DNA from 3 places in the Methylobacterium sp. E-046 genome. Region 1 is predicted to be linked to each of the others. Evidence: riboswitches for the same ligand, from Rfam matches in the RefSeq annotation. Region 1 holds a riboswitch; each other region holds the start of a gene.
What was found. Region 1 has a riboswitch for cobalamin ahead of MKK82_RS07605 (CbtB-domain containing protein). Riboswitches for the same ligand answer to the same signal wherever they lie in the genome.
Positions count from the first base shown of each region.

Region 2: it holds a riboswitch for cobalamin, as region 1 does, so the genes downstream of both, MKK82_RS17250 (TonB-dependent receptor) here and MKK82_RS07605 (CbtB-domain containing protein) in region 1, are expected to answer to the same signal.
Region 3: it holds a riboswitch for cobalamin, as region 1 does, so the genes downstream of both, MKK82_RS19535 (TonB-dependent receptor) here and MKK82_RS07605 (CbtB-domain containing protein) in region 1, are expected to answer to the same signal.

Region 1 covers NZ_JAKSYP010000090.1:70,326-74,305, reverse strand. The annotation lists gene cobW (cobalamin biosynthesis protein CobW) at 1-833, opposite strand, end outside; gene MKK82_RS07615 (DUF1636 family protein) at 830-1,231, opposite strand; gene MKK82_RS07610 (CbtA family protein) at 1,224-1,979, opposite strand; gene MKK82_RS07605 (CbtB-domain containing protein) at 1,996-2,178, opposite strand; cobalamin riboswitch at 2,214-2,409, opposite strand; gene MKK82_RS07600 (S10 family peptidase) at 2,604-3,980, opposite strand, start outside.
Region 2 covers NZ_JAKSYP010000176.1:66,890-70,869, forward strand. The annotation lists gene MKK82_RS17245 (PepSY domain-containing protein) at 1-718, opposite strand, end outside; gene MKK82_RS17250 (TonB-dependent receptor) at 712-2,895, opposite strand; cobalamin riboswitch at 3,175-3,368, opposite strand; gene MKK82_RS17255 (RluA family pseudouridine synthase) at 3,961-3,980, shown strand, end outside.
Region 3 covers NZ_JAKSYP010000183.1:255,975-259,954, reverse strand. The annotation lists gene MKK82_RS19535 (TonB-dependent receptor) at 56-2,086, opposite strand; cobalamin riboswitch at 2,328-2,521, opposite strand; gene MKK82_RS19530 (very short patch repair endonuclease) at 2,876-3,307, shown strand; gene MKK82_RS19525 (DNA cytosine methyltransferase) at 3,281-3,980, opposite strand, start outside.

The DNA of each region.
Region 1 (3,980 bases):
TCGGCCGCCTTCTCGACCCGGGCCGCGAGGTCGCCGGCGGTGACCGCCGGCCGGACCGGCAACGCCACGGTCTCGAAGTCGTCGTGGTCGTGGTCCTCGTCCGCGCCGTGATGCGAGGGGCGGGCGTCGAGATCGTCCTCGGCCGCCGCGCCGAGGCCCAGCAGCACGCGCGGGTCGATGACGCCGTTCTCGGTCTCCACCACCTTCACGGCGCGCGGCAGCTGCTTCTCCACCTCGGCTCGGACCCGGGCGCGGGTCGCGGCATCGATCAGGTCGGCCTTGTTGAGCACCACCAGATCGGCGCAGAGGAGCTGGTCCTCGAACACCTCCTCCAGCGGATTGTCGTGATCCACCGACTGATCGGCCGCTCGCTGGGCGGCCAGGGCCTCCGGATCCTCCGCGAAGGCCCCCGAGGCCACCGCCGGGCCGTCCACCACGGCGACGACCCCGTCCACGGTCACCCGCGAGCGGATCGCCGGCCACTGGAACGCCTGGACGAGGGGCTTGGGCAGGGCGAGACCGGACGTCTCGATCAGGATGTGCTCCGGCGGCTCGGCGCGGGCGAGCAGCGTCTCCAGGGCGGGCACGAAGTCGTCCGCCACCGTGCAGCAGATGCAGCCGTTCGGCAGCTCGACGATGGAATCCTCCGTGCAGCCCTCGACGCCGCAGGTGGCCAGGAACGACTTGTCGAAGCCGACATCGCCGAACTCGTTGACCAGGATGGCGAGGCGACGGCCCTTCGCGTTCTCGACGACGTGGCGCACGAGGGTCGTCTTGCCGGCCCCCAGGAAGCCCGTGACGATGGTGCAGGGGATCTTGGACACGATGGTCATTCGGCGGCCTCCAGGGTGCCGGCCGGAAGCGGGCGAGGTTCGGGGAAGGGTGGGATGCGGGCGACCACGCCCTTGCGGAACTCGGCCGGCCGGTTGCGCCAGGGCACGATGCCGTCCGAGGTCGTCGCGTAGGCGGCTACCCCGGCCAGGATGGTCTCGGCCGAGAGGGCCGGGTCCATGTCGCCGTACACGTAGGTCCAGCGCTCGGCCGAGGCCACGGCCACGGTGCAGGGGCGCTTGCAGACCGACAGACACTCCACGGGCTCGATCCGCAGGTGCGGATCAGCGCCGGCCCGGGCCCGCAGCGCATCGAGGAGGCGGCTCCCGGCGCGGGGTCCGTCCGGGTCGTCGCCCTCGCGGCGGCAGGTCGTGCAGACGTACAGGACGGTCTCAGGCACGGGCCGCACCCCGCGCCGCGTCGCGCGCCAAAGCGTGCCACGCCCAGCCGAATCCCAGGCCGATCATCACCCAGAGCACGAAGCCGATCGCCAGGGATCGCGACGCGAACTGCGCGGCGAGAGCCGCAGGAAGCTCGGAGGTCCCGGCCGGGGCCTGCGGCGCGCCGACCATGTGGGGGATGATCATCAGGATGAGGCCACCCAGGATGGCGATGAACGAGCGGCGGATCGCGATCAGGTAGAGGCCCATTCCAGTTGCCGCCGCGGTCATCACCCACCATGCCTGGCGGGCCGCCAGGGGGGCCGCCTCGCTGCCGGGCAGTTCCGGCGGCAGGCCGAGACCCGGTGCCAGAGCGACGCTGGCGAAGCCCGCGATCGCGAAGGCGAGGCAGGTCCGCGCCGTCGGCTCGCGCCCGCAGGCGAGCATCACCGCGCCGAGCAACAGGGCGTAGCCGACCCCTCCGACCAGGGTCGCGAGTGCGGTGAACGCCATCCGCGGCAGACCGGCACCGGGCTGCCATTCCGGGGCGGCGCGATCCGGCCCGGCCTTATCGGCATCGGAATGATCGTGACCGGAATGAGCCAGCACGATCGGCAACGTCTTGGCTGCCTGATGCGAGGGCTCCGCCCGCTCGTAGCGCTCGGCCGCGAGGATCAGCGGCAAGGTCAGCGTGAGTTCGAGGCCCGTCACGACGATGGCCGCGATGAAGCCGGCAGCCAGCGCCGCCGACAGAAGCCGGATGATCATCCCTTGTGTCAGGGCGTCAGTGGCAGGGGAAGTTCTGGGTGTGCCGGAAGTCGTGCGCCGCGTTGTGGAGCGCGATCGCCGGCGAGAAGCCCGCCATGAACAGCAGGCCGAGGCCGAGGAACGCCGCGAGTGCCACGGCGACGGGTCGCTCGGCCGAGCGGGTGCCGAGTGCGGCGGGGGCGAGGGTCGAAGTGGTCATCAGCGTGTCTCTCCAGCCGCCCCACCGGCGGCATTGCGGGATCCTGGCGTGACGGCAGGTCTCCTGGCTCGCGGCTCTGCGCGCCGGCCGCCTTCCCGGATCGCTCCGGTGGCTCTCTGGCAGGCACTCGCCGCTCACAGTTGCGGGGGCAGCCGCGGATTTGAGGCTTACGCCCCTCACCGCATTCCCTTTTCACCCCGTCGCCGGGGCACCGTCACGGGCCCTTTGTAGACGCTACGGCGTCCCCGCACAACGGATCGGCGGCCGGTGGGATCCGAATCTCGTCGCCATCCTCCGAGCGGCGCCGCCCGACCCGCGATCCTGCCGCGCGGGATGCGGGTCGGGTGAGACTTTCGGCTGTCGTGCGGAGGCGGCGGCGCGTCGAACGGCCTGCTCGCGGAACGGCCCTTCCCGGCGGGTCCGGCCTAGTGCCGCTCCGCCGGGGCTTGCCAGGGGACTTGCGAAGGGGCTTGCGAAGGCGCTTCCGAGGACCCGACATCGCGCGCCTTCACGGCCTCGGAGAAGAGACGCTCGACATCCGTCCTGAACGCCGCCCGCGAATCGGGGCGGGTGTAGAACATGTGCCCGCCCGGATAGACCGCGAGGCTCAGGCGACCCGCCGCGTAGGCGGGGACCTGCGCCAGCAGAAGCTTCGAGGCGTAGTAGGGCGTCACGAGGTCGGTGAAGCCGTGCACCACGAGGACCCGCAGCCGACCGTCCAGGGCGAGGGCTCCCTTCAGGTTGGACAGCACCTCCGGGGCTTGCCGGCCGGAGCCCCAGCTCCAGCCGCGGTTCACGGCTGAGTTGAGCAGCTCGTAGCGCACGTTGGGCACGGGCCATTTCAGCGTGCGTGCGTAGAGGTCGATCATGGCGCTGGTCAGCGGAGCCTGGAGCGCCGTGAGTTGCGGGTCCTCGAAGCTCGACTGCGCGGCATCCGGGTTCGGATCCCAGCCGGTGATCCCGGTATCATAGGCGCTGGTCACCCTCCCGTCGGCGCGGTCGACCTCGCGCTGGACGCTGCGGGTCGTGAGCCGCGCCGCCTGGGCGCGCACCAGGGCGGCGTCGAGGCCGACGAGGGGCGCGACCCTGTCGGTCATCCGCGCGACGGCCTGTGCGTCACTCGGACCTTTCAGCAGATCCGCGAAGTAGGGGCCCGACGCGTAGGACTCCGCGTCCGCCAGCAGGGCCGGCGTCGGCACTTGGCCGGTCCGCTCCAGCGCTCCGGCGGCGAGGGAGGGCAGCTTCAGCACGTAGCCCCAGGGATTGGCGCGGGGCGTTTCCAGCCAGCCGAAATCCAGCACCGGCGACAGCAGCACCAGCCCGGACAGGCCGACGCCGACATCCTCCTGCAGTTTCTCGGCGATCAGCGGACCCCGGAAGCCGCCGTAGCTCTCGCCGACGAAGAATTTCGGGCTCGCCATGCGGTCGTTGACGCGCAGGTAGCGTGCGATGACCGCCGCGAGCGTCGACGCGTCGGACTCGATCGACCAGTAGGCCTTGCCGTTGCCGTCGGCCGCGCGGCTGTAACCCGTCCCGACCGGATCGATGAAGACGAGGTCGGTGAAGCCCAGCCACGTGCCGTCGTTGGGGGTGAGCGCCACCGGCTGCGACGGGCTGATGCTGGCCGTGCCGACGGGCAGCCGCCACGGGCCGATCGCCCCGATGTTCAGGTAGGCCGAGGCCGCGCCTGGCCCGCCGTTGACCGCGAAGGTCACGGGCCTTTCGCGGCCGGCTTCCGGCGCCACCGTGTAGGCCACGTAGGCGATCTCGGCCTGCAGCTTGCCGGCCTCGTCGACGAGGGG
Region 2 (3,980 bases), on a different contig from region 1:
GCAGGCGCCAGATCCCGATCGCGAGGCCGCTCAGCGCCCCCAGGGCGGCGAAGCCGGACAGCCACAGCAAGACCGTCCGCCACAGCTCCGCCCGGGCACGTAGCGGCGTGAGATAGATCCAGTGCGCAACGGCGCCCACCCAGTTCCAGGCCCGCTCGAACCGCGTCGTGTCGAGGGCGATCTCGCCGGTGACCTGCGAGACGTAGAGTTCGGTCCCCGCCGCGTCGCCGAGGGCGACCTTCCGGAAGGGCCGCAGCGGGTCGTACCGGGCCGTGACGGTCCACTGGTCGCGGACGACCGGCTCCAACCGCGCGTTCGGGAACCCCTCGGCCGCGAGACGCAGTGCGTCTTCGGGCGGCAGCGGGCCGAGCCGCCCGCCGGTCCGCGCCGACACCGTCGCTCGGGCGCCGTCGCGGCCGGCGATCCGGTACACGGGCTCCGCGCCCTGCATCTCCAGGGCGAAGTCGGTAGGCGTGCCGGTAAGCCCACTGGCGCGGAGCGCGTCGCCGGGCGCCACGGCGACCTGATCCCACGCGATCGGGGCGAGCCGCGCCGCGCGCTCGGCCGCGGTCAGCGTCGGGAACGGCACGTAGAGCATCACCAGCCCGGAACCGATCCACGAAGCGAAGAACAGCCCCGCGGCGATCCCGGCCCAGCGGTGGAACAGCAGCAGCCAGCGTCGTCCTGCCTTGCCGAGCCGCCGCCGCAGGCTCACCACGTCACCGTGTAGGCGACCTCGACCGAGCGGGGGCGCCCGAGGAGCCAGTTGGTCCCGATCCCGTTCACGGCGTTGCCGCTGATCGCGTAGACCTTGTCGAACAGGTTGTAGACCCGCAGGGACAGGCGCGACTCCGCCGTGACCTGATGGTCGAGAACCGCATTGATGAGGTTGTAGGCCGGGCGCCGCGCCGTGTTGCCGAAGTCGCTGTAGACCTGTCCCACGTTCTGGAGCCCGATCCGCGCAGTCCAGTCGCGGTGGATGTCCCAGGTCAACCAGAGATTGGCCACGCGCTCGGGCACGTCGATGGGCTGGTTGCCGACATAGGAGACGGTGGTGCCGTTCACGCTCTGGTCGAACCGGTCGTACTGCGCGTGCAGCAGCGCGAGGTTGCCGTCCAGCCGCCAGCCCGGAGCAAAGCGCCAGCCCAAGGCCAGCTCGAATCCCTGCGAGGACTGGCTCCCCACCTGCGTGGACAGCGTCGGCTGGCCGGGGATTGCCGAGATCAGGTTGTCCTTGACGATCCGGTAGCCCGCGATGGTCCATTCCACGGCACCGTCGAAGGCAAGACCCTTGGCGCCGATCTCGACCTGATCGCCTGTGGCGAGCTTGAAGCCCGCCAGCGACTGGTTCAGCGTGATCAGGCTGTTCACCGGGTCGGTGGCGAAGCTGTACTGGGCGTAGAGCGCGCTGTCCGGCGTCGGGTTGTAGACGAGGCCGAAGCGGTAGCCCAGCGCCCGGTAGGTCTTCTCGAATCGCGATCTCGTCTGCAGGTCCTCCCGATTCAGCGTCGGCACGTCGAGGCGCACGCCGGTGAGGAACGAGAGCTTGTCCGACAGGATCAGACGGTCCTCCGCGAAGACCGAGGCCTGGCTCGTCTGCGTTGCGTAGGCAGGCCGCGCCCGGCCGTTCTGCGGGAAGACGCCCGGATCGTAGCCTACGAGGGGCACGCTGGTGGTCTGGTCAAAGTAGAAGTTGTTGGTGTGCCGGAAGTCGATGTGGTTCACGTCGAACCCGGCCACGAACTGGTTGGGCAGGCCGAACAGGCTGCCCCGGAACGTCGCGTCGAGCCGATCCCCGACCTGCTCCTGGCTGTGGTAGATCTCCAGGTAGTCGCCCCGGTTCACGAGTCCGGTGCCGCGGTTGTAGCTGTACTGCTCGACGTCGAGCCAGTGGCGCCGGCTGGTGAGCCGGTAGGCGGTGTTGCGGATCGTCATGTCGGCCGAGGGGGACCATTCGGTCTTGATCTGGGTCCAGTTGTCGGCCCAGGTGATCTTCGCGTCGCGGACGTTGTAGTTGTTGAACCGGATCAGATCCGGGATCCGTCCCTCGACCAGCGGCGTGCCCCAGTAGCGGGCGGGCTCCTGGTAGCCGAGATCGTGGCTCAGGGTGATGGCGAGGTTCGGGCTCGGCTGGAACAGGAGGGCGGCCGAGACCGCGAGGTTGCGAAAATCGCCCTCCGGCCGGATCCAACCGTCGGCGCGGTTGCCGCTGACGTTGAGGCGATACGCGAAGGTGTCGCCGAACTCGGCTTGCCCGATCGGACTGCCGGAATCGAGGGCGAGGCGCGCGACGCCGTCGGTGCCCACCACCGCGCGGGCGGTGTTGATCGGAACGAAGACCGGCTTCTTCGGGACCACGTTGATGACGCCGCCGATGGCGCCGTCGCCGTAGAGCACCGAGGACGGCCCGCGCAGCACCTCGATTCGCTCGACGTTCCACGTGTCGAACGGGAAGGTCACGGTGTTGGCGCCGACGTAGAAGCGCGTGCCGTCGTAGAGCTGCTGGATCGAGTTCGGGCCAGCGAAGCCGCGGGACGTGAACGCGCCGTTGCCGTTGCCGGGCGCCGCGATGGTGGTGATGCCGGTGGCGTCCTGGGTCACAGCGTCGGCGATCGTGTCCTGGCCGCGCAGCCGCGCGGTCTCGCCGGACACGATATCGAGGCTGGCCGGGGTCTCCAGCGGCGTCAGGCCGACACGGCTCGCAGTCCGGTCGGGCGTGCGCAGGTTGAGGCCGTTCGGCGGAAGGCGGCTCGGATCGCCGCCTGCACCCGCGACGGACAGTTCATCCAAGGTGACGGTCTCCTGAGCGGCGGTCGGACTGGCGAGGAGCGCGAGGAGAAAGCCGCAGAGCGGCGCCGTCCCGGTGAGTCTGGGGCGATGGGGCGATGAAGGCATGAGGGAAGCGGTCCGTGCGCGGCGCGCGCCGGCCCCCAAGTCTAAAAGCAGTGTAATAACATTGCAATTCAACGTCCACTCGGTGACGGCGCCGAAACGCGTGCGCGGCGGCCCGATGTCGGATTCGGGGAGTTCGAGAGGACGGAGACGGACATCGGGAACGGTGTCGCGGGCGCGCTTGCTGTGGCACGTCACCGCGAACGAGGCCTCGGCGACCGCCTCCCCTCGGGATTGACGGTGCCTCGACACCCGCCAGGACACCCCGCCCGGCGCGTTTCGCGTGTGACCACGGCTGACGGCAGGTCTCCTGGCTCGCGGGTCGCCGCCCTCGCACCGTCTTCCCGGGGTGACCCAGTGACGTGGTGGTGAAGGGCTCGCCGCTTACAGTTGCGGGGGCAGCCGCGGCTTCGGGGCGAACCCCTCACCGCGTTCCCTTTTGATCCCCAAGGGGAACCGTCGGCCGACAGCTTGGCCGTAGCGCGCCTGGGCGTCAACCGCGTGTCCGAAGGTTGCCGTGAATCGACGCGGGCGGTGCTCCGTTGCGGCTCCGGCGGGGACGCGGTGATCGGTTCGAAATATGGGTTGGAGCCCCTCTTGCGGGGATCCGCTTGGAGGCCCGAGCCTGCCCCGGCGCTACAATAGCTTGTCGGTGGCCGAGATCCGTGCCGATGACGGACAGCCCAAGGTTTTCCGGCTCCTCGGGAGCAGCGTCGCGTTCGCCGTAAGCGCCCGGAACGGCCTGATCCACGCGTTTTCAGGGGAACTCGGCATCAGGGTCTCGGTCTTCGGCGGCCCGCGCGTGGGGCGAATGACGTCGCGTACGAGGGGCTGGTCGGGCACGAGGTCCTCTTCCTGTTCCCGGTCGCCCTGCCGGCCGGTCGGCTCGACGGACAGGATCGCTTCGTTGGGACTCTGAGCCCTGATGGGCCCGCGTGGAGGGCCGCCTTTGCCGCTGCGCGCGGGCGATGCTACAGCCGGTCGATCCCATCGGTCCGGACGTCCGCGACGCCGCGGCCCATGCGCGCGGACGCCCCGTCCGCAGCGGAGACGGGTGCCGGCGGAAACATGACGACACGACCTCCCAA
Region 3 (3,980 bases), on a different contig from region 1:
AGCGTCGCGTACGGGCCCGGATCGTTCAGCACAGGTTCTGACAGCGATCGCCACATCAGAACTTCCCGGCGATGGTCAGGCGCACCGCCGTGGGCTCGACGGGGTGGAACACCCGGTCGATCAGGCCCTCGGTGGGCTCGCCGGGCAGCCGCGAGACATACGCGTAGGTGATCTGGTCCGACTTGCTGTTGGTCAGGTTCAGCACGTCCAGCGAGACGCTGACCCCGCTCTCAAAGTTGTACCCGACGCGACCGTTGAAGAGCGCGGTCGCCTTTGAGCGGATCGAGTTATCCTCGATGAGCGGCCGCGGCCCGAAATAGCGCAGCCGCAACGATCCGAACCACCCCAGCGGCTCGCCGAAGGTGACGCCGGCCGAGGCGATCGTCGTGGGCGCCTCCGGCACCCGGTTACCTACCGGGTCGTAGTCCGAGAAGCGGGCGTTGGTGATGGTTAGATCGCCCTCCAGCGAGAGCCAGGGCGTCACCGCGTAGCGGTTCGTCCACTCGACGCCGAAGCGCCGGGTCGGCCGGCTCGGTTCGGTCGTGCCGGTATCCCCCTGGAACAGGTTCTCCGAAGCGAAGTCAAGCCGGAACAGGGCGAGGCTCGTCTCCAGTCCGGCGATCGAGCGGTTGCGGATACCCACCTCGTAGCCCGTAGACGGCACCAGGAAGGGCGAGCGGGTGGTGTTGAACAGCGCGCTCTGCGGATCGACCGTGGCGGTCACACCGCGCACGTCGTTTGAGTGAAAGCCGCCGCCGTAGTTCACGTAGAATTCGGTGTCGAACCAGGGCCCGAGAACGAGGCCGAGCTTCGGGTTGACGATGCCGTCGCGCGCCTTGCCCGAGTTGGCCGGCGTGTCAGAGGCGACGCTGGCGTAGTAGCCGTCGGCGCGGAAACCGAGGCTGGTGCGCAGCCACTCGGTCCAGCGCACCCGGTTGTCGAAGTAGAACGCGCCGCTCGTCTCGAGCACGCGGTCGTCCAGCACGCCGGAGCGGTACTGCCGGTTCGTGGTGTTGAACAGGCCGACCCGGATGCTATCGGTGCGGGTCTGGACGCCGATCTCGTTCTCCATCGGCAGCCCGAACAGGTCGCCCTGGAAGATGTGCAGGGCCTCGCCGCCGCCGAGGATGCGCTGGTCGAGCTGGTGGAACTGGTCGCCGTTGACCGGATCGTTCAGGAAGTAGGTGAAGTCGTTGAACAGATTAAGCTGTGACCGGATCACGTAGGCCGATGCTCGCGTCACGCCGGTCCCGTCTGTCGCGCTGAACTTGCCTGAGAGCGAGAACCGCGACGTGTCCCCGCCGTCGGTCGGGTTGATCGTACCGTAGCGGCCGATCAGCCCCTCGGTGACTGCCCGCTCGGGGATCTGGTTGGTGGCCGTCCAGCGGGCCGCATAGGCCATGCCGGTGACCGAGAAGCCGTCCAGCGGCGTGCCCTGACTGTAGCGCGCGACCCCGTTGATCTTGCGCAGGGCGTCCGGAACCACCCAGGGCCCATCGTAGACCTGGGCTTCGCCTGCCAGGAGGAGGTTGCCTTCCCCGAGCGGCACGGTCGTGATCGACAGGGCCCGCTTGTAGCCGAACGAGCCGATCGAGGTCAGGGCGAGGTTCTTGGCGGTCGTGTCGAGGTAGTCGATCCGCACCGAGCCCGCCGAGGCGAAGTCGCCGTCGCGCACGAAGTACGGCCCCTTGTGGAACTCCACTGCGCCGACGAGTTCCGGGATCAGGAAGTTGATGTCGGCGTAGCCCTGGGCATGGGCATTGGTGCGCATGTTGAGCGGCATGCCGTCAAGGAACAGGGCCAAGTCGGTGCCGTGGTCGAGGTTGAAGCCGCGCAGGAAGAACTGATTGGCCTTCCCCTCACCGGAGTGCTGCGTGACGATCAGGCCCGGCACCGCTTCCAGCACCTCGCCAGGCCGGGTCACCGGGCGGCTGTTGAGCTGAGCGCCTGTGATCACGCCGGAACTGGCGGAGGCCACAGGTGTGCTGATCCCGCCGATGCCGGTCACGCCGCCTACGTAACCCGCGCTGGCGGCCGGACCGACTTGGGGGGATGCAGCTGCGGCGGTCTCGGAGGTGACCGAGATCTCCTCTAGCGTCGTCTCAGTGATCGCCGCACTCGGCGCGGAGCGGTCCTGGGCTACGGCAGCTGACGCAAGGGCGGCGAGGCCCACGCCCGACAGGGTCGAGAGCGTTCGGGCGGTGGGACAGAAGGGCACGGGACCTCGGGCGACGGCAGTGGCACGTCACCGCGAATGAAGTCTCGCCGACCGCGTGAGTGCACGGCCGTCTCGACACCCCCCAGGACACCCCGCCCGGCGCGGTTCGCGTGTGACCACGGCTGACGGCAGGTCTCCTGGCTCGCGGGTCGTCGCCCTCGCACCGTCTTCCCGGGATGACCCAGTGACGTGGTGGTGAAGGGCTCGCCGCTCACAGTTGCGGGGGCAGCCGCGGCATCGGGGCAAGCCCTTCACCGCGTTCCCTTTTGATCCCCGAGGGGAACCGTCACGGCTACGCTAGGTGATTAATTCATGCCTCGTCAACGCGACGAGACATCTTCTTGTGAGGTGTGCCTTCTGGGCTGCATTCCGGCTGCGCTGTTCCACAGCGCTTACCCAATCGGAGCGGTCACGTCCCCGCCTAATAGCTCTATTCCTCGAGGCCTATCGGAACGCTGCCGCTTCTATCTGCCTTCAGGAACAGCGTGAACCAGCTCCAATCGGGGCGCCAACCTCGCGGAGCTGATCGATACGGCGCGCCGCGGAGACGAGATGGTCGTTGTACCGCGGGCAGGCTGGGGGCCTTCGTTGCAGGAGAATGACCGAGACCCTCGGCTACATAGTCGAAGTGACCGGCTTTCTCCGGGAGACACAGCCTTGAGCCAGACATTCGAGGGCGCGTCCGATGCCGCCCGAAAAGTGATGCGTGCCAACAAGGGCCGGGACACCAAGCCCGAGTTGATCGTCCGCCGCCTCCTGCACAGCATGGGGTACCGCTTCCGGCTGCATCGGCGGGACCTTCCGGGCACGCCGGACATCGTGCTGCCGCGCCATCGGGCGGCCATCCAGGTGCATGGCTGCTTCTGGCACCAGCACCAGGGATGCCGACATGCCAACCTGCCTCGATCCCGATCGGCCTACTGGCATCCCAAGCTTGCGCGAAATGTCGAGCGAGACGCGCATGCCATTTCGGCTCTCGAAGCTCTTGGCTGGCGCGTTTTAGTGCTGTGGGAGTGCGAGCTGCGAGACCCCGAGAGCACGCGCGCCCGGCTCAGCTCGTTCCTATTCGGCTGCGATCAGCTTGCCTGAGCTTCGCAGTCGAGCTGCCACCCCGTAGCCCAAGCCGGTGCCCGGATGCGCTTCATGCTGGCCGCGCAGGGCATGATAGGCCTTCGGGACCTTCGCGACACGTGCCGGAGGAGGCGTGGGCACGGATGCCGCCCGCACCGACAGCCTTGGCTCTTCGGTCTCCACGGCAAGACGCAGAAGCTGCTCGCGCATCGCCCGGGCAATAGTCTCCGCCAGTAGCGATGGCACCGCGTTGCCTAGCTGTCGCTGGGCGTCTGCGAGCGAGCCGGTGATCAGCACATCGTCTGGGAAGGTCTGAAGGCGAGCCATCTCGCGGGCCGAGAGCCTGCGGCCGGACCAGTGAAAAGGCCCGGTCGCCGGTCCGGGCTGCGCCGCGAGCGTCCAGGACGGCTGATCCTTGGCAAGCTTGAGAAGGAAGGACCAGTACCGGCGCCTCCACCCGAATAGCGGCTCGCCCCCTCCCCGCGCGGTGTGCCAGAGATAGTTCTGACCTTCAGGGATGGAGGGCATCAGAGCCGCCCATTTGCCCCTCATCTGCAATGCCGGATCGTCGTCGTTAGGCAGGTCGTGGAGCGCGTCCCATGTCGTTCGCCACCGTTGACCATTGGTGGCCCAATCGAGGGATGTCGGATCGGCATGCGTAGGCGCTGGGAAGTGCAGCTTGCTGCCATTG